4 regions of the Bradyrhizobium sp. USDA 4503 genome follow, and region 4 is predicted to be linked to each of the others. Evidence: riboswitches for the same ligand, from Rfam matches in the RefSeq annotation. Region 4 holds a riboswitch; each other region holds the start of a gene.

Region 1 (7,505 bases), 3.1 Mb from region 4:
TACCATCCAGGCGTTCACGTCCTGGCCTTCGATGAAGCAACTGCCGAATGAACTGCCGTACTTGTCTACTCCTGCGGTCTGACAATCCCACGTTCGTCCATTCGAGTACTTGATAAGCGCGTCGCGCGCAGCTACGCCGCAAGCCCATTTGCGCCCATGGGCGTCGAGGCAAATCTGGTCAGTCTCTGGCGCCTCGATACCCGAAAGCCGAATTCTAGTTTGCTCGATCTCGATTGTATTGGCGTCGAGGATGTGCGGAGGACCGCTGAGTTTCGCCGCGCAAACCGGAGATGTGAGGACAGCGAGCAATGCTGCCATCATTACGCGGTGTTTCATTCCTACAACCTTTCGCTCTTGGTTCATCAGGTCAGAAAGTCGCACGATCCGTCGCCTGCCACATTCGAATGCTTGACCACACCAGTCCGTGATTTGGCCTGCATCGATGCTTGCTTTGTGAAAGCTGGTGGTGATTGTCAGCCTACGACCTGACGCGGCGTGAGATTCAAGGGATTTCTTTGCGTTTGCATAGTTTCAGCGGCCGAGCGGAGAGAGCGACGTTGCTACGCCTGGTTGATTTCCTTCTTGAGGCAGGGCTGCCGCTGGTTCGATAATGGTGGGAAAACCTCACGGCAAACTAGCCACGAAGAGAGCGACTGCTCGATCTGGCCTCCGCCTGCTCTCACTGAACAGAGCCCCCAAGCTTCACTTGGATATCGGGCTGGTGTCCGCGACCTGTTCGTGGCGGCTCGGAGCGTGCGAAATGACGTCCGGTCAACGTTAGATTGGCTTTCGATACTCGAACGGAAGAGAGCGGGAAGCTCGGTAAGAGGGTGAGCGTTGCGATAGGGATGGACAGCTACGTTGATGGCTGGCTTTATCGTCATTGCACGGGATAAGCGGAAAGGCTCCCTTATTGCGAGCGGCAATCTTGATGGCATCCAGTGCGACAAATCAATCCATAACAGGTGCTGGCAATCATAGCACGGCGGCAATTAGTTCTGGCAGGGTCCAGCCGACTCACGCTACCCGTTGCTGTTAATCACCTCACTGCACAATGGGATTGAAATGGTTGCAGCCACCCGCGAATTGCCGCTCTCTTGTTACGCGCTTGAAGTGGACGGCCGACTCAAGGCCGAATTCGCAACCAGAGACGGCGCCAGGGCAGGTGGAGCAGAACTAGAGAAGCGTTTTCCCATGCTTCAAATCAAGATCTGTGACGCGCAGACGAATGTGCGCGAGGAAATCTAGATCTTCCTCTTCGCTCTTCGATCCCTCGCACAAGGCTGCGGAGCTCCTCGCCGGGGGCACTCGGGAAAGGGGCCCGCCGTCATGAAGTATGACGGCGTCGCTATCACTGCCCCGTTCCCGGGGTCCCTCTTAACCGGTCTCGTCGCCGCACTCGCTCCCGCGTGCCGCCTTTGGCGTCGCTGTGCTCACGCTCCTGCGGGTGCCTATTGGTCACGCGATGCGCTGCGCGCACGCCCGATCGGGACTGGCCTCAGCATCTCAACGCCTAGTCCCGGGAAGAATGGGATGGCGAGTTAGCAGCAGCGCAGATTGTGTCCTCTCACTGCGTTGCGTGCGGCGCGGTCGACCTAGCTCTCCCAAACTGGTACGCCGCCGCTCGCTGAGCGCTGCTCCTGGCACAAAAGGCCGAGAGCTATCGTGCTACCTGATTTTTCCATGGCGGGGCTGCAGGCCGTGAGAGACGCTCAGCCTCGCTGAGGCCTGGCAGGACGCGCGAGCGTTTTCAGCGCATGTGCCTTGCTGTCGGGCCCGAGGCGCTCAGCGCTCAATGAGTAGCGCTGCCGTCTTGCCCTCTGCGATCATTTGCCGAGGCCTTTCGCGCCCTCTCTATCGCTTCCAGTTCATTTGGCTCCATGTGATCGAACCACGAGCCAGGAGGAAAGGCCGCGATACGCTTGGCAAGGAAGGATTGTGGCTCCCAATCTTGTCCTTCGCGCTTCTCAAAGGTGATGACCCCGTTATGGGTGAAATGGCGAGGGCCTGGTATATTACAGTTTACCAATAGCAGAACGCGCCACCGATCCTCTTTCTCGGTCGGCTTGCCATTCCCCCCCGTTGCGTAATCCACGACAACGGGTTCGATGATATGGCAGCGGCCGTGCCGCAGAAGAGTTCCGAGCTTGCCTTGCGCGGTCGTCACAAAGTTGAAATTGACCGGATTATGCAGAAAGCGAAGATTTGCGTTTTTTTCGCCATCGGTGGCTTCACTGGCGATCAGCGAAAGCGCGAGGGCGCGCCAGCCCAATTCGATCGGCTTTGCATACGGAGACGCAACCTCAATCTTCCCATCGGTCCCGATCTTCCAGGTAATAACGTAGTGTTCGTCTGATTTATTATCGTGATGCCTGGTCCAAGAAAGATATACGTATTCAGTTCCGTCAATTCCTTCGGCAACTCCCCAGTTTCCAGGGACGAACTGCGCCACTTTCGAAACGTTGGAGACAATATGTTCTATTGTCTCACCGTCTTGCGCTCGCCACGTTGACTTGACTCTTTCGACGAGAGCGCTCTCGTCCGCGCGCACACTATTGCTCGTCGCAGCCAGGCCAACCAGGCAGATTAGCGATTGACAGAGACTAAACCAAAGCACACCTCTTGCAGATATTTTCTTCATAACCGCCGGACCATCTGGTTCTCATCCGCACGTTGATTCCAAGCGGGCGCCTTCAATGTTATGCGCGATTGAAAGAAGTTAGCGGCAACGTGACGCGGGCGCCCGCTGATGTCCCGCGCGAGCAGGCGCTGTCCCCTCTATGTCACGCGCCGCTAACTTCAGTGGGCCAGCCACAGCCTCAATTTGCTGTGCTGGACCAGCCCAGGAGGAGAAGCCCGGGCAATTGAGGGTTTGCATTCTTCGTGCCAGGAAATAACCGGCAATTCGCGCTGGATTCCTGTTGTCTTTGTCGACTTTCCGACCTGCGCTCGTTCCAATGTTCCCATTCTGCTGATCGGCCTTGGTGTTCTTTCTCCTCGCACCGGACGAAGCGCAGGCGAACGCTCGCTGCCAAGTTCCTGATGACAATCGGGAACGCTTTTGTCGCCATTGATCGCTCGGCGATGGGGCGCTGCGGAAGTGCCCTAGCAGCCTCAGCCGGGTTCACTTGCACTTGATGTCCGCGGAGTTGCGAAGCCGATCCTCAGCGCCGGGATCTGGAATCGGCGGCAGTGCAGGGTCTTCAGACAGGCCAATGATACGACGTCGTGCGTTGGGCCTTACGCAGGCGCGGTGATACTCATCGGCTGTGATCGATCGGTCGTGTCGTTCCTCTTCATGATTGGAGAAGCTACGCTTCCATCCGGTCGTGTCGAGCCGCAAGCAGGCAACGATGGAGTCGCACTAGCTTCGCCTTGAAGTGCTCAACAGGCTCAGAGCATCTGTCTAAGGGTTCGGCTTATGAACGGCCGTCCGCAAGGCTGGCACAGCGATGATGCCGAGGGCACGCCAAATAGCCATTCTCATTGCGAGAGCCTCCCCTGCCTCTGTTGAGGCGGATCGGTATGCGTGCTCAACCATTATCGCCAAGGCAGACCGTGAGACTCTTATCGTGGTCGAAGTGATTGGTCATTCATGTAGCCGATGTGGCGGCATCAACGTAAGGGATTGATCTGATAGGTTGACGGTAGAGGCATCTTGCCGATAATCCAAGTCGTCGAGGTTCTCCGGTCGCGCTTGATCCGGAGCTAAGAGGGAAGCCGGTGAAATGCCGGCGCTGCCCCCGCAACTGTGAGCGGCGAGCCGCTGTCCAACAAAGTCACTGAAGCCCGTGCGGCTTCGGGAAGGCCGGGCAGCAGCGATGACCCGCAAGCCAGGAGACCTGCCTCGACAATATACACGTCCACGGGCGGGGTGTCCCGGTGGTGCGCCAAGCAGTCGCCGCTCGAGCGATCCTGCCTGCGTCCGCCATGGCCTTTGCCCCCAAATATGGGGTTAACGCTATGTCTCTTCTCTCCCTTCCGGTTGCCACGCTCGGAACGCCACGGATCGGTCCAAGGCGCGAGCTCAAACGCGCGCTCGAAAGCTACTGGTCCGGCGCAATCAGCGAACAGCGATTGCTCGAGGATGCAGCTGGCCTGCGTGCCGCAAACTGGGCTCGCCAAAACTCCCTCGGTGTCACTGTCATTCCGTCGAACGATTTCTCGTTGTACGACCAGGTGCTCGACACCAGTGTCATGGTTGGTGCTATTCCGGAAATCTACGCCTCGAAAACCGAACCGGTTTCGCTCAAGACTTACTTCGACATGGCCCGCGGTTCGCAATGCGACCGGCAGGATGCGAGTTGCGGTCACGGATCGCGCGGATTTGGCGCTCCCGCGCAGGAGATGACCAAGTGGTTCGACACCAACTACCACTACATGGTTCCGGAATTTCATCGGGGACAGACGTTCCGCCTGTCCTCTCGCAAGCCTGTCGAGGAGTATGAGGAAGCCAAGGCCCTTGGGTTTCAGACCCGCCCTGTCCTGATCGGGCCGGTCACATTCCTAAAGCTTGGCAAGAGTGCTGATCCTGCGTTCCAGCCACTGTCGCTCCTGGATGACCTCATACCGGTCTATATCGAGGTTCTGCAGGAACTAGCCAAGCGGGGGGCAAACTGGGTTCAGTTCGACGAGCCCTGCCTGGTCCTTGATCTGGATGAGGATTCGCGAAAATCTTTGCTGCACGCCTATGACCGGCTCACCACGGAGGCCCCGGACGTCAAGATCATGGTCGCCAGCTATTTTGGCGATCTCGGCGACAATCTGGATACCGCCTTGAACATGCCCGTTGCCGGACTGCATGTGGATCTAGTTCGCGCGCCGAAGCTATTGGAGCGGATTATTGCCGCCTGCCGGCGCGATCTCGTCATGTCGCTTGGTGTCATCGACGGACGAAATGTGTGGCGGTCGGATCTGTCGGGGCTCCACCAGCAGCTGGATCCCGCCATTGCGAAGCTAGGCAGGGACCGTGTCCAGATCGCCCCATCCTGCTCGCTGCTTCATGTGCCGGTCGATGTTGAACTCGAGACCGGGCTTGATTCCGATGTTAAGAGCTGGCTTGCTTTCTCGGTTCAGAAGATGCGTGAGCTTGCGATCCTGGCGCGAGCGCTCGCAGGTGACCAGAACGTTGCGGAAGCTCTTGCGGAATCGCAACGTGCCGCGACCGTCCGCCGAACATCACCGAAGATCTGTGATGCCAATCTCGCTGTGCGGATGAGGGCTATCGACCAAGCCATGCGCCGGCGCGCCAGCCCATTTCTCCGTCGTGCCGAAATCCAACGCAAGCGCTTCGCACTACCGGCTTTTCCTACCACGACCATCGGATCGTTCCCGCAGACCGCAGAGGTCCGTAATGCCCGTGCGGCACATGCGCGAGGCGCGATGAGCGACGAGCAATATGACAAATTCCTTAAGGAGGAGACCGCGCGCGCTATACGTTGGCAAGAGGAAATCGGTCTGGACGTTCTCGTACACGGCGAGTTTGAACGCAATGATATGGTGCAGTACTTCGGCGAGCAACTTGCCGGCTTCGCATTTACCAGGAACGGCTGGGTGCAATCCTATGGTTCGCGTTGTGTCCGGCCACCGATCTTGTTCGGTGATGTCTTGCGGCCCAAGCCGATCACCGTCAACTGGTGGCGCTACGCGCAATCACTGACCAATAAGCCGGTGAAGGCAATGTTGACCGGACCAGTAACGATATTGAACTGGTCGTTTGTTCGCGACGATATTCCAAGAGGCGAGGTCTGCCGCCAGATTGCGCTCGCGATCCGAGACGAAGTCCGCGATCTCGAGACAGCCGGTGCGACCATGATTCAGATCGACGAAGCTGCACTCCGCGAAGGATTACCTTTGCGTCGATCGGAGTGGGCGGCCTATCTTGAGTGGGCCGGGGATAGCTTCCGCATCTGCTCATCGGGCGTCGCTGATCGAACGCAGATTCATACGCATATGTGCTACTCGGAGTTCAATGACATCATCGATGCGATTGCTGCAATGGACGCGGATGTCATCTCGATCGAAACGTCGCGCTCGAAGATGGAACTGCTCGACGCGTTCAGGAACTACAAATATCCAAACCAAATCGGGCCGGGCGTGTACGACATCCATTCTCCGCGCGTTCCCGAGGTAGGGGAAATGAAGGAACTGATGGCGTTGGCCCGGAAGCGGTTGCAGGATTCGCAGCTCTGGGTCAATCCGGACTGTGGTCTGAAGACGCGCAAATGGGAGGAGGTTCACCCGGCGCTGATCAACATGGTCGCCGCCGCCCGCGAACTGCGCGCGGCATCCGATCGGCCACGCTATTGATCCTGCACTTGGCTCTCTCTCTCTCTCTCTCTCTCTCTCCTCTCTCTCTCTCTCTCCTCGCGGAAGCTGATCCGGTTTTTATTCACTTGCGCTCTCGATCGTCTGGACGGAGCTTTGGATGAACATAAAAAAGCCCGGCCGCGTCTAGCAGGCCGGGCGAAAGTCAAGTCTGAGAGGAGCGACGCTGACGCATCGCCGACTTCCATCGGCGGAGGGAGGACAGCCGATGGTCCGATCACCGGCGAGGACATTCGCCGAAAATCTGAAGCCGAACTTAAAGCACGGCTCAGTGAAGCTCAATTATGCCGTCGTATGCGTCCGGTGTAATCGAGTATTGGAAAACTACACTAAGGTTTGTCGCTGATGAGCACTTTCACAACGGTTCATCGACTCGAGCAATGAGGGCGGTGACGCCCCACGGTCGAATCTCGGCCGAGCCCATGTGCAATCGGCGGCGCTTTGCGGCCGCTCGATCAGCGTGACTATACGGGAAGACGCGAAGGAACCGTTGAGCACAGCCAGTACAAGTTGGTTGTTATTGACTCGAGTACTGCTCGGGTCGGCGGTGTCCGGTTCCACTCAATAGCCGAGTTTCGGCTCGAGGCTCTGTTTGGGTTCGAGGAGCGGATCGACGCTGGTGTAACACAAGCGTGAAAGTGGCGGGATGCCAAATCGGGCCGGCTCCTCAGTCGTGACATCGGTTCTGGCCCGAGGCATAAGCCGGCTCACCGGTGTCGGGTTCGGGAAGCGACCTGTTCGACGCATCGCAAGCGATCGCAGAGCTTATGCTGAGTAAAGCGTTATGCGGGCTGGTAGCCTGTGAACGCATTCTTGACTGTCGCAGTCCATATATCCTGCGGCTCGGCCAAGCATTGCGCATCACGCGCGGTTCGTCGGTTTCGTCTTTTGCTGCATGTAGGACCGCAGCACGGCATTGATGCGCCGTTGATAGCCTTCGCCTTCGCCCTTGAAGAAGTCGAGTACGTCCTCGTCGACGCGAATGGAAATAGCCTTCTTCTTTGGCGGGACTACCAGCACCGCATCGGACCAATCAATTTCCTTGAAGTCCTGCCAATCGGTATCTTTCTCCATAGCGGTCTCGACCTCTGCGTCCGTGAGTGCGTCAATACGAGCCCAGTCAGACTTGCCACTTCGGCGATCGCCCCATCTTCTCCTTATGGTTCTCTCTTTCTTCA
Region 2 (7,505 bases), 2.5 Mb from region 4:
CTCGGGTTCGCCGACAACGCTTACGTCTAGCCCTGCACGCAATATTTCGTCCCAGAGGATATTCAACTGCAATTGCGCAAGGTGCCGACCAACGCACCGATGGATACCAAATCCGAACGATAGATGCTGCCGCACATTCTTGCGGTCGATCACAAAGCTGTCGCCATTCTCGATAACTTCTTCATCTCGGTTGCCAGAGATATACCACATAACGACCTTGTCGCCCTTGCTGATCTGCTTGCCACCCAGAATGCAATCTGCCGCGGCGGTGCGGCGCATATGGGCGATCGGTGTCTGGTATCGAATAATCTCCGACACGGCGCTCGACACGAGCGCAGGGTTATCGCGCAGTTTTCGCAGCTCGCCGGGGTACTGATTCATGAATAAGACGCCGCCGGTCATCGAGTTGCGGGTGGTGTCATTGCCTCCGACGATCAGCAGGATCAGATTGCCGAGAAACTCATCCGGCTTCATATGGCGCGTGTCGGGCGAATGTGCCATCAAAGAAATCAGGTCCAGCCGCGGCTCGGCATTAATGCGCTCGTTCCAAAGTCGCGTGAAATACTCAAGACATCCGGACAGGATTGTCCTTCGCTTTTCCCAGCTGTCGATGGCATGGCCGGCTCTCGGAGGTGTGACAGCTACATCTGACCAATAGGTCAGGAGCCGTCGGTCTTCGAAGGGAAAGTCGAAGAGCGTGGCAAGCATCTGCGTCGTCAGCTCGATCGAGACCATATTCACCCAATTGAACGGATCATTGCGCGGCAGCCCGTCCAGAATCACCCTGACCCGCGAGCGGATCAGACTTTCAAACTTCGCCAGGTTATCCGGTGCAACTATCGGACTTACGGTATTGCGCTGCCCGGCGTGTTTTGGAGGACCCATCTTAATGAAGCTCGGGGTCCAATGCTCGTCAGGCACATCGACGATCGTGACACCGTGTTCTGACGAGAATGCCTTATGGTTTGTATCCACCGCGACAATATCGCGGTACTTCGTGACGGACCAATAGGGGCCATAGCAGCTATCTTGGCAGTAGTGAACGGGATCCTCCCTTCGCAGCCGCTCGAAGTACCCCCATATGCTATCATCCTGAAAGCGCTTGGCTTCGCTAACATCCAGCTTGCTCAGCGGGATACTCGACGCCTCATCGGCTCTACGTGCCGATCTCGCTTTCATGATGGTCTCCGCAGATTTTGTTCATTCGAGAGCATACGGGTCCGCATAGTCGCTCTCCACGACCGTCCTCTTGTGTTGATTGCGAGCATGTCCTCGCTCCAACAGAGTATCTCAAAGCGCGAGCCGGCCCCTCCTACCATTTCCGGCAGTCAGAACCGCATTGACTTTCCATATCGATCTGCTTGTGGCTGGCCGAGAGCCATCATCCCATGGTTCGGCGCCAGGGCTGCGCTGTAAAGGGGCGCAAGCTCAGAACGCAGCTCCGCCACCCGCATGCCGCGAGGCTAAGCTTGTCAAACTCGCAACACATACGCGTTTGAGCACCGACCGAGTGCGCAGGTTCACTATCGACTGCCTGCTCTGTCGACGCCAGAACGGCCGATCCTCCACAAGCATAAGGACCTGAGCGACTGATGGTGAGTGGCGCCAGATCCAGCGGCTTTGCTGTCACGGGTCCGCGATAATCATTTCGAGCGGACCAGATCGATGTCACGCGATGTGGCCTTCCTGCGCGGTCTCCAGCGGACTTTCGCGAAAAGTCCTAGGTGCACCAGAATCGAAGAGCAAAAGCGTTGTTGCGTTCGTGCTAGATACGGCCGAAAGTAGCCCATACTCCCTCTTCGCCGTCCCAGCTGCCGCGGCTCGCTGCCTTGGAGTACTCCGTAGCGCGCTGCTCGAAGAAGTTGGCGTGCTCGACCCCATTGAGGATCTCGACCAGCCAGGGCAATGGATGCGGCTTGAGCTGGGTAAACCCGCTCTGACCAGCCTCAAAAAAATCGAAGACCGGGGCAATCCCGAGCTGGGTCAGCCGCCAATCGGCGACATAGCGGACATAGGCATGGATCTGCTCAGGGCGCATGCCATCGATCTCGCCGAGACCAAAGGCGAGATCAACGAAGTTTTCCTCCAGCTTCACCATGGTCCTGGCGACGTCGATGATGTCGTCGCTAACGGAGCGCGTCACCGCGCCAGTTTCGCGGTGCCATTCGTGAAATAGCTTGATGATGCCCTCGCAGTGGAGACTCTCGTCGCGCACTGACCAGCTCACGATTTGTCCCATGCCGTTCATCTTGTTGTGCCGCGGAAAGTTAAGCAGCATGGCAAAGCTCGCGAACAAAGCCATGCCTTCAGTAAAGGCGCCGAACATGGCCAGCGTGCGAGCGACGTCGGCCACAGTATGGACGCCGAATTGGTGCATGTAGTCAGCCTTGGCGCGCATCTGCGCATAGCCGCGGAATGCCTCAAACTCGGCCTTGGGCATGCCAAGCGTCTTGAGCAACAACGCATAGGCGTCAATATGGACGGTCTCCATATTGGTGAAGGCAGCCATCATCATCTGCACGGTGAGCGGCTGGAAAATCGGGATGTAGCGCTTGAGATAATTGTCACCGACCTCGATGTCCGATTGAGTGAAGAAGCGGAATATCTGGGTGAGCAGCGCGCGCTCGTTGGCAGTGACACGATCCGACGCCCAATCCTTGAGGTCGGAGCCGAGCGGAACCTCCTCGCCCATCCAATGGGTCTGCTGCTGACGTTTCCAGAACTCGTAAGCCCAGCCATAGCGATCAACGTCATAGCTTCCGGTCGAGTCCAGGAGGCCGACCCGTCCCTTGCCGATCAACGTGCGCGGATCGACAGCCGAGAGGTCAATCACTGACATGCAAGGCACTCCTCATAGTCGGTGCGCTGCGGCTGCGGTCGTTCCGCCTCGTCACGGCCGCTGATTTTGCCGGCGAACGCTGCGCGCGAGATCGACTTCGAACGGCAGTAATAGAGGCTTTTCAATCCGCGCTCCCATGCCGTCCAATGCAGCATATGGAGATCCCACTTATCGACGTCGGCCGCCAGATAGAGGTTGATCGATTGGCTCTGGCAGATGAACGGCGCGCGGTCGGCGGCGAGCTCGATGATCCAGCGCTGATCAATCTCGAAAGCGGTGCGAAAGATCGCTTTCTCGTGCTCCGAGAGGATGTCGAGATGAGCGACCGATCCCTCGTGCGCTATGATCGACTGCCATATCGCCGGGGTGTTGGCGCCCTTGGCCGTGAGTACCCTGGCGAGATGCGGATTGCGCACCGAGATGGCGCCAGACAATGTCTTATGGGTGTAAATGTTGGCCGGGACTGGCTCGATGCAAGCGCTCGTGCCGCCGCAGATAATGCTGATCGAGGCGGTCGGCGCAATTGCGATCTTATGGCTGAATCGCGCCATCACGCCGCGTTCCAGCGCATCCGGGCAAGGGCCGCGCTCGCGAGCGAGCGTCACCGACGCCGCGTCGGCATCACGCCGGATTTTCCGGAACATGTTCAGATTGAACGACTTGGCCAGGACGCTCTCCATCGGAATGCCCTTGGCCTGAAGGAACGAGTGGAAGCCCATGACACCTAGGCCGACGGAGCGCTCGCGTAGGGCAGCATAGCGGGCACGCCTCATGCCCTCCGGCGCCACCGTGATGAAGTGGGTGAGCACGTTGTCAAGGAAACGCATGATGTCTTCGATGAAGCCCGGCTCCTCGCTCCACCGGTCCCATGTCTCGAGATTGAGCGATGAGAGACAGCACACCGCGGTGCGCTCCTCGTCGCGATGATCGATGCCGGTCGGCAGGGTAATTTCGCTGCACAAATTGGAGGTTGAGACCTTGAGGCCGAGGTCGCGCTGGTGCTTGGGAAGGGCGCGGTTCACGGTGTCGATGAACAAGAGATAAGGCTCGCCGGTCTGCAGCCGGTTCTCAAGGATACGTTGCCACAGCTGGCGAGCGTCGATCTCGCGAACCATTTCGCTGGTCTTTGGACTGCGAAGCGCGAACGCTGTCCCGGCTCGCACGGCATGCATAAATTCGTCAGTAACGTTGATGCCGTGATGCAGGTTGAGGCTCTTACGATTGAAGTCGCCGGACGCCTTCCGGATCTCAAGGAACTCCTCTATCTCGGGATGTTGGACATCGAGATAGACTGCCGCCGAGCCTCGCCGCAACGAGCCTTGACTGATCGCCAGCGTCAGGCCGTCCATGACGTGGATAAACGGGATGATGCCCGAGGTGACACCGCCCTTCACCTTCTCGCCGATCGAGCGAACATTCCCCCAGTAGGTACCGATGCCGCCGCCGTTGGAGGCAAGCCAGACGTTCTCGTTCCAGACGCCGACAATACCTTCGAGCGAATCCGAGACCGAATTGAGGAAGCATGAAATGGGTAGACCACGCAAGCTGCCGCCATTCGAGAGCACCGGCGTCGCCGGCATGAACCACAGTCGGGACATTGCATCATATAGACGCTGAGCATGTGCAACATCGTCCGCAAACGCGCACGATACCCGCGCAAACATGTCCTGGACGCCTTCGCCCGCGAGCAGATAACGGTCGGTCAATGTCAGCTTGCCGAACGATGTCAGGAGGCTGTCGCGCGATCGATCAAGGGCAAGGTCAGACGGCTTTGGAGCTGGCGCGAGGGGACGCGGCAGCGGGGCCAGCGATGGAGGCTGCGCAACAGACCGCTGAAGCGGGGCAAGCTCTGCCTGTGCGTGCGCTGCCCGCACACTGGATGGTGTAACGAGATGACCCTGTTGATCGAAATCAAAAGACGGCGACATCGGCAACCCCGCGATGTTTGGAGCCGGGGCCGCGGACGACTTGCAGGGAGACAAACGTCCCTCAGTGCAAGCGCTCCACCGGGGCACCCCGCCCGAGGACGTTTGTTCTGTCGCGGCAGGTCTCCTGGCTTGCGGGTCGCTGCGGCTGTCGACCTTCCCGGCGCGTTTCTGCGCCAGTGGCCCATGATGACAACCGCTCACCGCCTGCAGTTGCGGGGGCAGCCCCGGAGTAGCCGTTCGGCGCACCGGGTTCCCTCTTAGCTTCCTGTCCTACAAGATAAAGGATGGAAGAACCATGACAGATCTACATCTAGGCGTCACATGCCGAGATTCGTCAAGTCTCGTTTGGGGGACATCAAGCTTCAGAAGAGGACACCGCGAAGTCAATGAATGGAGCGGCCGGCGCCGAGCACCGGTATGTTCCGCTATCCATACACGTCCACCTGTGGCTGTTCAGGCAAATCAATCCAGAAATCCGGCCGACCATTCATCAGTCTATGCTGATCTGGAACGTAGATCCTACCAAAGGCTCTGAGACCGTTTTTTCCGTTCCGATGAGTATGAGCGGATCTTCAGCTCAAGATCTTCGAAGCTATCAGCGTCAACGATCCAGATGAAATCGTGTCTAAGGCGCTGGAAAGCTATCATGGACGTAGCCGACGCAGTCAGCTCCTCGACGCACGACGCTCCCCGCGCGATCTCGCTGCTCGAACGGCTGAGGGCCCTGAAGAACACGAAAGCTCATCGAGCTCGCAGCGGCTAAGCCGCTGTAAGCGCGACGAAACCGGCTCCCTTCGTGAATTTACCGTCGGCGCAAGCCTTGTCTCACAATGAAGGAGCAGGTCCGTCCCACCGAGATCGCCTGGTCAATATCTTTCTAGCCAGTATAGCTGCTGTTCGGCGCGCATAGCAGATCGATTTGGTCGCGGCGCATCTAGGTCGCCGCCCTTCTGATCAATTCGGCACGTGCCCGGTGCATGTTTGTAGCGGACCAATTGTCTGGCCCATTCTCGCGATCTGCCGATAAAGGCCTCGCCTACTGTTCGGTGCCCAAAGAAGTCAGGTTGGTCCTACTCGGCCGCGTCCATCAGGATTTCCGGATCGTTCGCGCCTCTCATCGCGACCCAGAGCACTCTTCGCAACACGCGAAAGCCTCCAGGGCCGTGCTGGATCACGCCCGACGCGCTTGAATCGTACCCGACGTCATGTTGCAGGATTCGGCGCAAGCCACGACTGTTTGGCAAACAAGCTTGGCATTTCGGACCCGATCGGAACAACGTATGTCGCCTCTGGGCGGTCCCATGTCGGCGATTGACTGCCCGGTCCGGCGACACGGAGATGATGTGGTCCTCAGGATCGAGCACCTCCCGGAGCCCGATTTGCGGCTCTCCTCGACAACATTAAGAGCTGTCGAGCTGACGTGTTTCTGGAGGAGAGGAGGATGCTAGGCGCAGACATGGTGGTAGGCGGCAATCGACACCCAGAGAGAGGAGCGCCGTACGGGTCCTCCTGTACCCTGTTGTCGAAACCAGCGTGGCAAGGCACGGGCTTCATTCAAGGCATCTGGCCCAACGTCCAAACTCCGGTTGCGATCGTTTCAGGCAAGGCGCGACGCTGCGTTAGCTGCGCTCGATCTGCGGCAATTGCCTGCTCCGGCACCTGAAAGGACCAGATACATGACGGCATACCCTAGGGTCTTACAAGAGTTGCGTGTGGTTGAGCCCGGCCATCGGGTATTGGAGATAACCACGACCACCGGCTGCATCGTCAGATGTTCTTATTGCTCCCAGGACAAGTTTGCAGATCGCCAAAGGCCCGTATCCCAAGCCAAGCATCTGGGTGTTCAGGATTTCAAGCAATGTCTCTCACGCGTACCGACAGCTACTGGCATTAGTTTTTCCGGATATTCGGAACCCTGGTTGCATCCGCATTGCAGCACGATGGTTGAGCATGCTCACGCACGCGGCCACGACGTCCGGATCTTCACGACCCTTGTTGGAATGAACAGGACTGACGTTCGACGCCTGCAAATGCTCCGATTCAAGACTTTCGTCGTGCACGTTCCCGACGATGGCACTTATATGAACAGCCGCCTCGTCGGAAAAAACTACATCAATGTCATGCGCCGACTGATTGAGGCAAACATTCCCTCGATTCAATTTGTGATCCTGGGTAAAATCCATCCTGATCTAGCCGATGTAATCCCCGCCAAAAAGCTGCAACGCTTGCGGCCGCTGAGTAGCAGGCGAGGACATATAGATCCGAAAATGATCACCCCGCGGCAGCCGATCGCCGGCACTCTGACATGCAATGGGAAACAGCAACATCGGAATGTCCTTCTTCCAAACGGCGATGTTACTTTGTGCTGCATGGATTTTGAGCGGCGTCATGTCATTGGGAATCTTTTGCGCGACGAGTACGAAGATCTGTTCGAAGGCCGGATCTTTAGCGAAATCGCCGACCGCATGAACGGTACGGATGGCTTTCTACTTTGCAGGACGTGTGAATTTGCCAAACCGGAGCCGGAATGCTGTAGGGCCCCTGCCCGCGCGCTGTGAGGAATGGCGATACCAATGGAAGCTCGCCGCACCAGCTGGACTAGTGCCAGAAGGCGGATCAGAGCGCGCTTCGGCGAAATGCACGAGCCGGGGCCCGCCCGTAAGAGAGCCCCGAGGATCGCCTATGTTCAACTGGTGCGACTGGAGGTGGTAGATGCTTTTCCGGCAGGATGACGAACG
Region 3 (7,505 bases), 4.9 Mb from region 4:
CGGCATCAATGGCCTCCCGTCAGCACGGTAGGATTTGCAACGAGGTACGTACTGCTCAATCCTCGGAGGACCGGCGCATCCCGCGTCGTGCCGCGGCGGATCAGATCAAAGCCCTCGTCTGTCGCAACGAGGGTAACATCCGCAGAACCGGAATGGGCGCAGCCCTTGGCGCAGCCGGAGACGTGAAGCCGCGCATCGGATGGAATATGCCGCGCGAGCGCCGATGCCAGCATACGCGTGTCCGCATGCGCATCGCCGCAGCGCGGTGCGCCGCTGCAGGCGACCACACGAAGCCTCGGATCGCCGGCATCAGTCACGAGGTCCGCCCCACCGGGCATCTCGCGCATCCCCTCCACCAGCATCATCCGCCACGGTGTCATGCGGAGAGCCCGCGCGCAGCCGGCGAGATCGTTGAGCGTCTGGTGCGGCATTTGCCCGAAGGCGACGCCAACCATCGCGCCCATTGGATAGATGCCCGGCACGGGACTCGACGATTGGCCGACTGGTTCGGCATCACCGCGAAGCGACTGCGGCAGGCTCGCGCCGCCGGCGAGATGAGCCGCCATCCGTCGCCGCTCACCCCTGGTTCCGCCGGAGGTGACAAACCATTCGGCCAGCGCCAACGCGACCTGAACGGCCTCGCTCCGCATGACCGAAAGCCCGCGCTGCGCGCCATTGGCCCGCACCAGCAGTCCCCGGCCGCGATCGCGCTCGATCCTGATATCGGCGGACGCATCCGCCAGCATCCGCGCATTGCCATCATCGATTGCGAAGCCGAACTTGGTTGGAAGATCAAACGAGGCACCGGCAAGCCCCTGCTCAAGTTCGGTCGCAAGCGAGCGCGTCTCGTCGGCGAGAGTCCAGAACGGCGTCACCAGAATGTTTCGCTGCGCCTCGGTATTCGAGTCCGTGTCCAGCAACCCGAGTTCAGCGAGCCCATCGACCAGGGGCGGATAACCTTCATCGCTGACGCCGCGAATCTGGAGATTGGCGCGGCTGGTCAGGTCGATCAGGCCGTTGCCGTATCGCGCCGCCAGCCTGGCGATTCCCGCTGCCTGCGCCGCGTCCAGCCGTCCGCCGCGCGGGCGAATGCGCACCACGAGGCCATCGCCTGACTGCATCGGCCGCAGCGCGCCTGGACACCAGCCCTTGACCGCAACCGCGCTCATGAGGCCTCCTGCAGCGCAGCCGCGATCGAATTGCGCCGCGTCTGCCAGAGCGAGGCTTCATGCAATCTCGCGAAGCAGGTTTCGATCGCAGCCAGCGCCGCCGGGTTCTCGCGCGCCATGAAGCCGCGAACCTCGTCATTGCCGAGCGTCGCATCGTAGTAGAGATCGAACAGATGCGGCGGCACCGCGCCGGCAAGATGGGCGAACGCCGCCATGTGCTCCAACGTCGCTGTGATTTCGGCGGCACCACGGAAGCCATGGCGCATCATGCCCGCGATCCAGGCAGGGTTGGCCGCGCGCACTCGCACCACCCGTGAGATTTCCTCGGTCAACGCCCGGGCATGCGGCTGATCCGGCCGCGTCGCATCGAGGTGATAGAGCGATGGGGCTTTCGTGCCAAGGCGCCTCGCCGCCGCCGCGATGCCCGCCTCGTGCGCGGCGTAGTCGGCCGCCAGCAGCAGATCGGTCTCCGGCAGATCCTGGGTGTGAACAAAACTGTCCGCAGCCGCGAGCCGCGCCTCGATGCCGGCGCGATCGGGCCGCATCTCGCCGTCGGATGCGAGAGCCCACGACGATGCCGACAACCAGGCTTCGCCGGCCGCCTCGCGCGCTTCCGGTGTGAAGACGTCGGGGACCGACGAAATGCCAACGCCATAATGTCCGGGGCGAGGACCGAACACGCGCGCGATGCGCTGCCGGTAAGGATTCTCGTCCGCCTCGTCGCTGCGTTCGGACAACGCCTCCGCCGCGGCTTCGAATAACTGGGCCAGCCCTGAGAAGACGTCGCGGAACAGCCCCGACACGCGCAGCGTGACGTCGATGCGGGGACGGCCGAGTTCCGCAGGCGCGATGATGTCATAGCCCGACACCCGCCCCGATCCATGATCCCAGCGCGGCGCGATGCCCGCGAGATGCAGGGCCATCGCAAAGTCCTCGCCGGCGGTGCGCATCGTCGAGGAGCCCCAGAGGTCGACCACGAGTCCCTTCGGCCAGTCGCCGTGATCCTGCAAATGACGGCGCAGCAGCTCTTCAGCAAGCTTCACGCCTTGCGCATGCGCCGACGGCGTCGGCACCGCGCGCGGATCGACCGCAAACAGATTGCGCCCGGTCGGGAGCACGTCGCTGCGCCCGCGATAGGGCGAGCCCGACGGCCCCGGCGCAACACGCCGGCCGGCGAGCGCACCAAGCAACGCCTCCTTCTCCGCCTCACCGCAAGCGCCCTGCCCGAACACATGCAGGCCGTCGCCGAACTGGCTTTCCTTGAGGTCGCAGACGAAACGATCGATCTGCGGAATGGCCTCGGCCGCGGAGACCGACGCGGCGAGACCGAGATCGTCCTCCAGCCCGGCGATGCGCGCTTCGTCGCGGATCGCGGCGATCAGGCGCTGCCGCCGCGCCGGATCGAGACCATCGGCGGTCGAATACTCATCGAGCAAGCGCTCAAGATTGCGCAAGCCTTTGGGGACCGCGGCCTGTGCCAGTGGCGGCGGCAGATGACCGATCGTCACGGCACCGATCCGGCGCTTGGCCTGCGCCGCCTCGCCGGGATCGTTGACGATGAAGGGATAGACAACAGGCAGATCGCCGATCAGCGCCTCCGGCCAGCATGCGGGCGACAGCGCAACCGACTTGCCGGGCAGCCATTCCAGCGTTCCGTGCGCGCCGATGTGGACGACGGCATCGATGGCCTGCTGCCTGAGCCACAGATAGAACGCGACATAGGCGTGGCGCGGCGTGCGCGCGAGATCGTGATAGTCGGCGTCGCGCTGCCCTACCTCACCGCGCTCCGGCTGAACGGCAATGACCGATTTGCCGCAGCAGATCGCAGCGAAATGAAATGCGCCGTCACGGCAATCCGGATCATCCTCCGGCGCGCCCCATGCGCGGCTGAGATCGTCCTGCAGCAGCTCGGGAAGGCCGGAAAGCGCCGCACGATAGTCGGCGACGTTCCACGTCAAATTCCTGCGCAAAAGAATGTCGCCCAGTGACTCCACCGGCTCAAGGTCAAATCCCGCGCCCGCGAGATCAGCCAGCATCGCCCCGACCGAGGCAAGCGCATCGAGGCCGACGGCATGCGCGACCTGATGTGGACGGCCGGGATAGTTCGAGAGCACCAGCGCGAGCCGCTTCTCCTGTGCCGGCTTGCTGGCAAGCCGATGCCAGGCGGCCACGCGTGCGGCAATTGCAGCGACGCGCTCGGCATCCGGCCGATGCGCAAGATGCGCGAATTGCAGCTCAAGATCGCGCTCACCAGGCGATTTGAAGCTCACGACTCCTGTGAACAGGCGGCCGTCGACCTCCGGCAGCACCACATGCATCGCGAGATCGCCGGGCGAGAGCCCGCGGAGCGACAAGGCCCAATCCTCGCGCCGCGCGGTCGACAGCGCGACCTGGAACACCGGGCATGATGCAGCGTCGAACGGCGTCGTGCCGTCGTCACCGGCCGCGGAAAACGCGGTCGCATTGACGATGGCCGCTGGAGCGCATTGCGCAAGCTGAACGCGCAGCCAATCGGCCACGCCCGCAGCCTTCAGCGAAGTGACGAACACGCCATGAGCATCAAAGCCCCTCTCACGCAATGCATCGATCAATGCATCGACCGGCGCCGTATCGCCGGCCGCGAGGTAGGAACGATAAAACGTCACCAGCACGCGCGGCCGGCCGTCCGGTGCCGGCAACGCCGTGATGGCACCGCGCCGGGAATCGTAGACGCCGATCTCGGGAAGATCGATCTCGCCGACCACCGGCCCGGCATAGAGTCCGGACGCCAGCGCCAGTTGCGCGATCACGGCCTGCGCGGCAACCGGGCCGCCCTTGTCGCACAGCACCTTCAGACGGCGCAGCGTCGAGACCGGCAAGGTCGAGAATTCATCGAGCCGCAAATCGTCGCGGCCATCCGCCGGCAGCACGACCAGGGCGATGCCGCGCTCCTTCGCCAGCCGATGCACCGCGGCCAGCCCGTATGACCAATAGGGCTCGCCGCCGATCAGCCGCACCAGAATGCCGCGGGCGTGCGAGAGCGTCCGCTCGATATAGGTATCGACCGACAGCGGATGGCGCAGCTCCGCGAGATTGGCGAGCCGCAGCGACGGCAGCGCAGCACGGCCGCGCCGCCAGCCGGCCGCGAAGGCAGCAAGATCGCTGTCGGAAAACGACAACACCACGAGATCGGCCGGATCCTGGCCGAGGTCCCTTGGCGTCGCGGTCTCCTCAAGGCCGCGACTCTCGCGGAAGACGACGTGCATCAGACACCAAGCCGTGCCCTGATCGCGGCTTCATCGATGTCGGCATGTTCGCCGATCACGACGAGCTTCGACTGCCGTGCCCGGGCACCCCAGGGCATGTCGAACTGATGCCGCACCCGCTCGCCGACCGATTGCACCAACAGCCGCATCGGCTTGCCTTCGACCGCGATGTAGCCCTTGGCGCGCAGCACGTTCTGCTCGCGCGCCAGCCCCTTGATCGAGGCGACCAGCGCGTCGACATCCGAAACTTCCGGAAGATCGATCACGACGGAATTGAAATCGTCGTGCTCGTGTTCCTCCTCGCCATCGTGATGCGACGGCCGCGCCGCGAGATCGCTTTCCGCCGCCGCCCCGAGCCCGAGGATCACGCGCGCGTCGATCGTGCCGTCGACGACGGGCAACATCGGCACCTCGCGCGGCATCTCGGCCGCGATCACCGCTTTCGCTGCCTTGATCCCCTCCGCCCCGGCGAGATCCGCCTTGGTCAGCAGCACGATATCGGCACAGGCGATCTGGTCCTCGAACACTTCCGACAGCGGCGTCTCGTGGTCGAGATTGTCGTCCGCTGCACGCTGCGCATCCACCGCGGCCGGATCAGGCGCAAAACGGCCGGCGGCGACGGCCTCGGCGTCGGCTAGCGCGATCACGCCGTCGACCGTGATCCGCGAACGGATCTCCGGCCAGTCGAACGCTTTCAGCAGCGGCTTCGGCAGCGCGAGCCCGGAAGTTTCGATCACGATGTGATCGGGCTTCACGTTCCGCGCCAGCAACTGCTCCATCGCCGGGATGAAATCGTCGGCGACGGTGCAGCAGATGCAGCCATTGGCGAGCTCGACGATGTTCTCGGCCGGACAATTGGCGTCGGCGCACGACTTCAGGATGTCGCCGTCGACGCCTTCGCTGCCGAATTCGTTGACCAGTACCGCGAGCTTCTTGCCGTTGGCATTGCGGATCAGATGCTGGATCAGTGTCGTCTTGCCGGAGCCGAGAAAGCCGGTCACGACGGTGACCGGAATTTTGGCGAGCGTGGTCATTCTGCGGCCTCCGGCACGACGGGAAGAGGTGGAATGCGGGCGAGCGATTGCTTGCGGAAGATTTCCGGACGGCTGCGCCACGGCACGATGCCGTCGGGCGCCGCCGCATAGGCGGAGGCACCGGCGATCACATCCGCGGCATTATCAGCGGACAGTCGGCCGTAGACATAGGACCAGCGCCCCGGCGCGCTGAGCGCGACCGAGCAACCCTGGCTGCAGGCCGACAGGCATGCGACGGGAACCAGATTGACGTCATCAGGCACGCCGGCCTCGACAAGCGCGGCATGCAGGCGTGCACCGGGCGCGAGCTCACCTTCCGCCGGCGTCTGGCCGGCGCGGCAGGTGATGCAGACATGAAGTGTAACGCTCATCGCCCTTCCTGGATTGACAGCGGGAAGCGATGAGGCACACGAACCGATTTTGGATAGGTTCGTTCCCCGTCGCGGAACACCCCGTCCGCCGGTTTCACAACATGCTGCGTTGGCAGGTCTCCCGGCTTGCGGAGCAGGTTTTACCCTTCGATGCCCACCTTCCCGACTCCGTATGGAATCAGTGGCTTGGGCATCTCTCCGGTCACGGTCGCGGGGGCGGCTGCGCTTCGGGCCCGATTTAGCGGAGCCCTATCGCATTCCCTCTTCGCCTGTCGTAGGACAGGAACCAACGCAGGACCACCATTCGTCCAAGCCTCGCACTTGTCAAGCCGAAGGAATGTGATGACTTCTGATGGAAAGGACGCTGAAGACGGCGCCGTCGGCACCGATCTTTCGCCGGATGCGCGCCACGCGGACAAGATGGCGAAAAAGAAGGCCGCCCGCGACCGCATCATGGCGACCAAGAGCGGTGAAAAGGGCCTGATCATCGTTCATACCGGCGCCGGCAAAGGAAAATCGTCCTCCGCGTTCGGCATGATCGTGCGCTGTGTGGCGCACGGCTTTCCCTGCGCCGTGGTGCAGTTCATCAAGGGCGCCTGGGATACCGGCGAGCGCCGCCTGCTCACCGGGCATTTCGGCGATCTCTGTCAATTTCACGCCATGGGCGAAGGCTTTACCTGGGAGACGCAGGATCGCGCCCGCGACATCGCGGCAGCGCAAGCCGGCTGGGAAAAGGCCAAGCAGCTGATCGCAGACCCGAGCCTGCGCATGGTCGTGCTCGACGAGATCAACATCGCGCTACGCTACGACTACCTCGCGATCGCCGATGTCGTCGACTTCCTGACCACGTCGAAGCCGCCGATGACCCATGTCGTGCTCACCGGGCGCAACGCCAAGGAGGAGCTGATCGAGATTGCCGATCTCGTCACCGAGATGACGCTGGTAAAGCATCCGTTCCGCTCCGGCATCAAGGCCCAGCCGGGCGTCGAGTTCTGACGGGCATCACGATGGCGCGCGCATTGATGATCCAGGGAGCCGGCTCGGACGTGGGCAAATCGCTCATCGTCGCCGGCCTCGCCCGCGCCGCCAGACGGCGCGGCCTGCGCGTGCTGCCGTTCAAGCCGCAGAACATGTCGAACAACGCCGCCGTGACCGTCGATGGCGGCGAGATCGGCCGCGCGCAGGCGTTGCAGGCGCTCGCCGCCGGCGTCGAGCCGCACACCGACATGAACCCGGTGCTGCTGAAGCCCGAGACCGATGTCGGCGCCCAGGTCATCGTGCACGGCAAACGGATCGCCACCGCACGCGCGCGCGAATATGCCGGCATGAAACCATCGCTGATGGGCGCGGTGCTGGAGAGTTTTGCGCGCCTGAAGCAGCGCGCCGATCTGGTGCTGGTCGAGGGCGCCGGCAGTCCCGCCGAGGTCAACTTACGCAAAGCCGATATCGCCAATATGGGATTTGCGCGCAAAGCAGACGTGCCCGTGGTGCTGGTCGGCGACATCGACCGCGGCGGCGTGATCGCGCAGCTCGTCGGCATCAAGACGGTGATCGACCCTGATGATGCCGCGATGATCCAGGGCTTTGTCATCAACAAATTCCGCGGCGATCCGACATTGTTCGACGACGGCTATCGCCTGATCGAAGAACGCACGGCGTGGCGCGGCTTTGGCGTGCTGCCCTGGT
Region 4 (7,505 bases):
CTCGCGCTGGCGACGCCGCTCGCGCGTGCCCAGCAGGCGCCGTTGCAGGACAAGCCGTTCGCCGAGCACAAGGTCGTGCTGCAGCTCTCCGACAACGATCCGAGGAAGCAAGGCCTCGTCATCAGCGTCGCCAACAATCTGATGAAGCACTACGACCCCGACAAGGTCGCGGTCGAGATCGTCGCCTTCGGCCCGGGCATCGACCTGCTCAAGCCCGACAACCCGAACCGCAAGCTGGTCGAGAGCCTGGTCGCGCAGGGCGCGCGGGTCGACATCTGCCTCAACACCGTCGACACGATCGAACGCGACAGCGGCAAGCGGCCGGACTACATCGCCGTCGCCACCCCCGTGCAGGTCGGCGTCGCGCAGATCTTGCTGCTCACCGAGAACGGATACACGCTGGTCCGGCCGTAACGGCCCCGTCGTCATTGCGAGCCAACGGGTCGCGCGAACGCGCGCCCGCAGGAGCAGGCTGGAGTTACGTGCGGCCGTAACTTCGTCTCTTCCACGACCTCGATGCATATCCCGTCATCCTGAGGCGCGAGCGGAGCGAGCCTCGAAGGATGCACGGCCCAGATGCCTTGTCCCATTCGCGGAAAGACCCGGGCCGTCCACCCTTCGAGACGCGCGCAAGAGCGCGCTCCTCAGGGTGACGGGATCCGGCTGGGGTGGGGATGGATTTGCTTTGAACGGACCCTATCTATGGAATAATATCCTCCATGTGACTCGGCCCGGAGAATAGGTAAGCCGTCATGATCTTTCGCCAGCTCTTCGACAGCGTATCCGGAACCTACAGCTATCTGCTCGCGAGCCGCGCCGGCGGCGAGGCACTGATCCTCGATCCGGTGCTGGAGAAGGCCGATCGCTACTGCAAGCTGCTCCAGGAACTTGACCTCAGGCTGGTCAAGGCCGTCGATACGCACCTGCACGCCGATCATGTCACCGGCCTCGGCGAGCTGCGCGACCGCACCCAGTGCATCACCATCATGGGCGAGCAGAGCAAGGCCGACGTGGTGTCGATGCGCGTCTCCGACGGCGACAAGGTGACGATCGAGGGCCTTTGCCTCGAGGCGCTGTACACGCCCGGCCACACCGACGATTCCTACAGCTATCTGATGGGCGACCGCGTCTTCACCGGCGACACGCTGCTGATCCGCGGCACCGGCCGCACCGACTTCCAGAACGGCAGCGCGCGGGCGCAGTACGATTCGATCTTCAACCGGCTGCTGAAGCTGCCGGAGGAGACCATGGTGTTCCCCGCGCATGATTACAAGGGCGACACCGTCTCCACCATCGGCGAGGAGAAGCGCTACAATCCGCGGCTGCAGGTCAAATCGATCGACGACTATGTCGAGCTGATGAACAACCTCAATTTGCCGAACCCGAAGCTGATGGACGTCGTGGTGCCCGCCAACATGCATGTCGGCCTGCACCAGGACGAACTCGCCAAGGAAGGCCTCTCCCTCAGCGCGCGCGACGCCATCGCGAGTCTCGGCCGCCCCGATATCCTTCTGGTCGATTTGCGCGAGAGCGGCGAGCGGGCCAAGCACGGCACGCTCGCGGGCGCGCTGCACGCGCCCTATCCGGGGATTTGCGCCACCCTGCAGCCCGGCGGCATGCTGCGCGAGGTCGCCGCCGCAACCGGCCGCCGCGTCGTGTTCTTCTGCGCCTTCGGCGAGCGCTCGGCGATGGCGGTGGCCGCCGCGAAGAAGGCGGGACTGGCCAACACCGCGCATATCGATGGCGGCATCGATGCGTGGAAGAAGGCCGGCGGGCCGGTGGTGATGGGATAGTCTCATAACCCTTTAGCCCGCTCGCAAATATCTCACCGTCTGAGGTGCGAGCGAAGCGAGCCTCGAAGGGCGACGGCCACACTCCTTCCGCGAACTCCTGGAAGTATCCGGGCCGTGCATCCTTCGAGACGCGGCTTCGCCGCTCCTCAGGATGACGGGTTTGGAAGGTCACTGCGTCACTCGCTGCAACTCTTCCGTCAGGCGATCCAGCGCATCCGCCAGCATCACGCCGCCGCACACCGTGAGCCGCTCCGGCAGCACGATGCGCTTGCTTTGCGGATAGAAGCGCTCCAGCGCCGGATGCAGCAGGAAGGCGCGACCGTCATCCTCGGCGCGGTCGCCGGCTTCCGACACCAGGATGAAATCCGGCCGGAGTTTTACGATCGCCTCCAGCGAAGCAAACCCGCCTGCGCCGACGCCAAGTTCGCCGGCGGCGTTGGCGAGGCCGGCTGCCGCCAGCAGCGAGCTGACCAGGCTATGGTCGCCCGAGACAAAGCCGCGCCGCTCCAGCGGCAGCACGCGGTAATGATGCGCGCTTGCCGCCGCCCGCGCATGCGCGATCGTCGCATCGAGGCGCGCGATCTCGGCCTCCGCGCGATCGGGATGCTGCACCACATCGCCCATCGCGCGAATCTGGTCCTTCACCTCGTCCAGCGTGCGCGGCACGGTGAATTCGACGAGGTGCAGCCCGTGGGCCTTCAACAGATCGCGGGTCGCGCGCTTGTCGAACAGGCTGACCACGACGAGGTCGGGCTTGAGCAGCAGCACGTCCTCGGCCTCGCCGGACAGGCGCGGAAAGTTTCGCGCCTTCTCCGCGGCCCAGGATTGCCAGGCATCGCGCGAGAAGCGGCTGAGGCCGATAATCTGGTCCGGATCGGCCAGCGACAGCACGAGCTGGTCGCTGCAGACATTCATCGAGACGATGCGCGGTCCGGCGGCGAACGCGGCGCCGGCGGAAATAAGCCACAGCAGTATCGCGACCACCGCACCAAGATGAAGCGAAGCGAGATGGCTGCCACGCTGAAGGTGCGCCCCCTCTCCCGCTTGCGGGGGAGGGGTGGGGTGGGGGTTTCGCCGCGAGCCATATCGTGGAGAGAGCCCCCACCCGCTGCGCTCGTCGAGCGCAGCGACCTCCCCCGTAAGCGGGAGAGGTGAACTGAGCTTGTGGTGAGGCCGTGGCCACATCAGACGTCCGCCCACGGCACGATGACGGCTTCGCGCTGAAATTCGGCGCGATAGGCGCTGACCCGGAACACGCTGGCGAGGACGCTCTCCGACAGTGCCTCGACGGGCGCGCCTTGCGCTGCCAGCCGCCCCTCCGCGAGCACCAGCACATGATCGGCAAAGCGCGCGGCGAGTCCCAGGTCATGCGTCACCACGATCACCAGCACACCGGCATCGGCGACGTTGCGCAGCTTCTGCATCACGTCGATCTGGTGGCGTGGATCGAGCGAGGCGGTCGGCTCGTCGGCGAGGATCACCGGCGCCTCCACCGCGAGCACCCGGGCCAGCGCGACGCGGCTGCGCTCGCCGCCGGAGAGTTCGGTGACGCGGCGATCGCTGAACTCAGTGACGTCGACCGCCTGCATCGCGCGCAGCACCGCCTCCATATCCGTCTGCGACAGCCGCGCCGGATCGGTCGCGCCGTGCGGATAGCGGCCGAGCGCGACGATGTCGCGCGCCGGCAGCGGCCAGTGCACCATGTGCCCCTGCGGCAGGTAGGCAAAACGTTTCGCACGCTCGCGCAGCGGCAGCGACGCCAGCGGATCGCCGCCGATCCGGATCTCGCCGCCCGACGGAATCAGCCCGGAGAGTGCGCGCAGCAGCGTGGTCTTGCCGGCGCCGTTCGGCCCGACCAGCGCGACCAGATGGCCCGATGGCAACGACAGCGAGACATCGTGCAGCACCTTGCGGCTGCCGAGCGAGGCATTGAGAGCGGCGGCGGAGAGCAGCGTCATGCCACGCCTCCGCCGAGCGCGCGGCGTTCGCGCATGATCAGATAGAGGAAGAACGGCACGCCGATGATCGAGGTCAGCACGCCGACCTTGATGTCGGAGGTCGAGGGAATGATGCGCACCGCGATGTCGGCCGCGAGCAGCAACGCCGAGCCGGTGAGCGCACTGGGCACCAAGAGCCGCGCCGGATCGTGACCGATCACGGGACGCATCAGATGCGGCGCAACCAGGCCGATGAAGCCGATCGTGCCGGTGACTGCGACCGCGCCGCCGACGCCAAGCGCCACGCCCGTGATCACGAAGAGCCGCAACCGCCCGACGTCGACGCCGAGGCTCTGCGCCGCCTCCTCGCCAAGCGTCAGCGCGCGGAAGGCGCTCGCCTGGCTGAGCAGGATGGCGGCGCCCGCGACGATGAAGGGCAGCGCCAGCGCCACGTGCTGGAAGCTGCGGTCCTCCAGCGAGCCGAGCAGCCAGAACGCGATCTCCAGCACCACAAACGGATTGCTCGAGAGATTCATCACCAGTGCGGTCGCGGCTCCCGCAAAGCTCGAGATCGCGAGCCCAGCGAGGATCAGGATCAACAGCCCGGCATTGCGGCCGGCGATCGCAAGCAGCGCGAACACCGAGCCGAAGGCGGCGATGATCGCCACCACCGGCAGCGCGTAGGAGCGCACATCGGCGAGGCCCAGCGCGATCACCAGCACCGCGCCGAACGCCGCCGATTGCGGCGCGCCGAATAGCGACGGCGAGGCCAGCGGATTGCGCAGCAGCCCTTGCAGCGCCGCACCGGACAGCCCGAGAATGCCGCCGATCGCAAATGCCAGGATGGTGCGCGGCAGGCGGATCTCGCGCACGATCACCTGCGCCACATCGCTGCCGCCGCCGAACAGCGCCTCGATCACCGCGAGCGGCGACAGCCGCACCGGCCCGATGCCGAGCGAGAACACACACAGCAGGACCACGAGCGCGAGCAGCGCCGCCGTGGCGCCCCACCGGCGCCGCGCCGCGACCTCGGCCGCCAAGGCAAAATCCTGCGCGCTCATCGGATCCATGCTCTTACAGCGATCGCCGTGGCAGACAAGCGACACTCGACAAAAACCGTGGCCGCGCGGCCGCCGCCCGACTTCCGCCGGATTGACTTTGCTACCCGGCCGAACCCTAGATGAACATGACGGTTCTTTCATGAGATGAAAAGGGAATGCGGTACGGGGAAACTTCCCCAACGCCGCGGCTGCCCCCGCAACTGTATGCGGTGAATCCTTCGTCACAGGCCACTGGGAATCTCGGTCCTGGGAAGGCGACGAAGGGTAACGACCCGCGAGCCAGGAGACCTGCCGTCAGCCGTGGTCACACGCGATGCTGCCGGTCGGGGAGTACAGGCATGAGCTTCACCTGATGCTGTGAGCACGATGGTGAGACTGGTTCGCGGTGACGTGCCACTGACGTTGCCGAGGCCTTGCTTATGTTCTCCTTCCCTTTCCATCGGCGGCGCCGCGCGCTTCTGCTCGCGTCGACGATGATCGCGCCGGCGATCCTTGTCTCCGCAGCGCGGGCGCAGCAGGCACCCGCTCCCGATCAGCTGCCGGCGATCGAAGTCACCAAGCCGGGCGACCAGAACGTCACGCGCGCCAGGCCGGCCGCTGACGAAGCGCCGGCGCCGCGACGCCCGGCGCCGGGCACCTCGCAAGGCAACAATACAGGCAGCGGAGCCGGATCGGGCACGACAGGGACCGGCGTGGCCACCGGAACGGGCGGCACCGGCGGCCGCCAGTTCGCCGGCATTGTCGGCTCCTCCTCGGCCGTGATCACCGCCGACGACATCGCGCATTCGCCGGTGCAGTCGTTACCCGAGATCCTCGCGCAGGTGCCGGGCGTGCAGCTGCAAACGCCCTATGGCGGACCGAACGGCGCCAAGACGTCGGTCGACCTGCGCGGCTTCGGCGCATTCGCGACCGACAATACCCTTTTCCTGCTCAACGGCCGCCGCCTCAACGACGTCGACAAGGCCGGCTTCGACCTCACCACGATTCCGCTCGATTCGATCGAGCGCATCGAGATCACGCGCGGCAACAGCGGCGCGGTGCTCTACGGCGACAACGCGGTGGGCGGCGTCGTCAACATCATCACCAAGACCGGCGTCGGCGGCCCGCCGACGACGATGCGGGCCGAGGCCGGAGTTGGCTCGTTCAACACCCGCATGGCCGCGGTCTCCGCGGCGCTCAATTCCGGCCCGTGGTCCACCTCGTTCTACGGCAACGGCATCAAGTCGGACGGCTACCGCGTCAACAATGCGCTCGACCAGCGCAACGCCGTCGGCAACATCAACTACACGACGCCTGATCTCACCGCCTTCCTGACCGTCACCGGCAGCGACCAGAAGCTCGGCCTACCCGGCGGACGGCTGGTCGATCCGTCGATCGGCGTGAACGAGCTGCTCACCGATCGCCGCGGCGCCGCGACGCCCTTCGACTATGCCAACCAGCAGACCGCCAGCGTCACCGCCGGCTTCACCAAGACGCTGATGAACGGCGTCGACCTCATCGTCGACGGCGGCTGGCGGCAGCGCGAGACGCAGAGCGGCTTCTTCGGCACGATGCCGACCATCAGCTTCGCTTCGACCTACAATGATGCCGCGCTGCAGACCTGGTCGCTGACGCCGCGGCTCAGCGTCAAGAATGTGATGCTGGGCATGCCGTCGACAATCCTGACCGGCATCGACTATTACGATTCGACCTTCCGCGAGGCGCGCGGCGCCTATCAGGGCGTCGACCCGTTCCACATCTACAATATCGAGCAGCAGAGCGTGGCCGGCTATTGGCAACATACGCTGGGCCTGTTGCCAACGACCGACATCTCCTACGGCGCGCGCGTCCAGAATACCAGCATCTCGGCGCGCGATCGCTACGACCCGAATGCGCCGTTCGCGTTCGACACGCAGGCGGCACCGCTCGACAGCAACGAGACGCAATACGCCCTGCATGTCGGCGCCGAGCATCGCCTGACCGACACCTTCTCGGTGTTCGGCCGCGCGGCGCGCGCGTTCCGCACGCCCGATGTCGACGAGCGCGTCGCATCCGGACCGTCGTTCGATCCGCTGACCTTCGCCCCGATCCCGCAGAATTTCCAGCTCAAGACCCAGACATCGCAGGACGTCGAGGGCGGCTTCCGGGTCAAGACCAACCTGTTTCAGGTCCAGACCAGCGTCTATCTGATGGATCTCGAGAACGAGATCCATTTCAACCCGGTGCTGTTCTTCAACACCAACCTCGACCCCACCCGCCGCTATGGCTCGGAAACCAGTGCCTCGCTCAAGTTCAGCGATACGGTGACCCTGCGCGGCGGCATGGCGATCACCCGCGCGGTGTTCCGCGAAGGCGTCTGGACCGGCAACGACGTGCCGCTGGTGTCGCGCTACACCGGCAATCTCGGCGTCACCTGGAATATCTGGCAGAACTACCTGGTGTTCGACGCCACGGTGCGGGCCTGGAGCTCGCGCATCATGGACAACGACCAGGCCAACACCCAGAGCCGGATTCCCGGCAACGCCACCGCCGATATCAAGCTGAGCGGGCAAGTTGACCGCTTCTTCTGGTCACTAAGCGTGAACAACCTGTTCAACGCGCTCTATTACGACTACGCCATCGCGAGCACGTTCACCGAAGGCCGCTTCTCGGCCTATCCGCTGCCCGGCCGCACCTACATGGTAAAGGCCGGCGCGACGTTCTAGAGCGTGAACCGGTGGGGCGGGTCTGCCCCG

What was found. Region 4 has a riboswitch for cobalamin ahead of ACVMIH_RS25105 (TonB-dependent receptor). Riboswitches for the same ligand answer to the same signal wherever they lie in the genome.
Positions count from the first base shown of each region.
Region 1: another riboswitch for cobalamin. It lies ahead of metE (5-methyltetrahydropteroyltriglutamate--homocysteine S-methyltransferase); the one in region 4 lies ahead of ACVMIH_RS25105 (TonB-dependent receptor).
Region 2: another riboswitch for cobalamin. It lies ahead of ACVMIH_RS36415 (ribonucleoside-diphosphate reductase subunit alpha); the one in region 4 lies ahead of ACVMIH_RS25105 (TonB-dependent receptor).
Region 3: another riboswitch for cobalamin. It lies ahead of ACVMIH_RS01345 (DUF1636 family protein); the one in region 4 lies ahead of ACVMIH_RS25105 (TonB-dependent receptor).

Region 1 is NZ_JBSRXS010000001.1:8,306,953-8,314,457, forward strand. It holds gene ACVMIH_RS39115 (thermonuclease family protein) at 1-321, opposite strand, end outside; gene ACVMIH_RS39120 (hypothetical protein) at 1,066-1,248, shown strand; gene ACVMIH_RS39125 (nodulate formation efficiency C protein) at 1,793-2,452, opposite strand; cobalamin riboswitch at 3,664-3,864, shown strand; gene metE (5-methyltetrahydropteroyltriglutamate--homocysteine S-methyltransferase) at 3,964-6,309, shown strand; gene ACVMIH_RS39135 (BrnA antitoxin family protein) at 7,189-7,505, opposite strand, start outside.
Region 2 is NZ_JBSRXS010000001.1:7,672,525-7,680,029, reverse strand. It holds gene ACVMIH_RS36425 (cytochrome P450) at 1-1,179, opposite strand, end outside; gene ACVMIH_RS36420 (ribonucleotide-diphosphate reductase subunit beta) at 1,766-2,839, opposite strand; gene ACVMIH_RS36415 (ribonucleoside-diphosphate reductase subunit alpha) at 2,830-4,767, opposite strand; cobalamin riboswitch at 4,865-5,080, opposite strand; gene ACVMIH_RS36410 (SPASM domain-containing protein) at 6,444-7,325, shown strand.
Region 3 is NZ_JBSRXS010000001.1:283,790-291,294, reverse strand. It holds gene ACVMIH_RS01365 (precorrin-8X methylmutase) at 1-6, opposite strand, end outside; gene cobG (precorrin-3B synthase) at 6-1,169, opposite strand; gene cobN (cobaltochelatase subunit CobN) at 1,166-4,414, opposite strand; gene cobW (cobalamin biosynthesis protein CobW) at 4,414-5,448, opposite strand; gene ACVMIH_RS01345 (DUF1636 family protein) at 5,445-5,819, opposite strand; cobalamin riboswitch at 5,914-6,125, opposite strand; gene cobO (cob(I)yrinic acid a,c-diamide adenosyltransferase) at 6,162-6,815, shown strand; gene ACVMIH_RS01335 (cobyric acid synthase) at 6,827-7,505, shown strand, end outside.
Region 4 is NZ_JBSRXS010000001.1:5,204,150-5,211,654, forward strand. It holds gene ACVMIH_RS25080 (DsrE family protein) at 1-414, shown strand, start outside; gene ACVMIH_RS25085 (MBL fold metallo-hydrolase) at 753-1,793, shown strand; gene ACVMIH_RS25090 (ABC transporter substrate-binding protein) at 1,962-2,777, opposite strand; gene ACVMIH_RS25095 (ABC transporter ATP-binding protein) at 2,978-3,751, opposite strand; gene ACVMIH_RS25100 (FecCD family ABC transporter permease) at 3,748-4,791, opposite strand; cobalamin riboswitch at 4,904-5,101, shown strand; gene ACVMIH_RS25105 (TonB-dependent receptor) at 5,211-7,475, shown strand.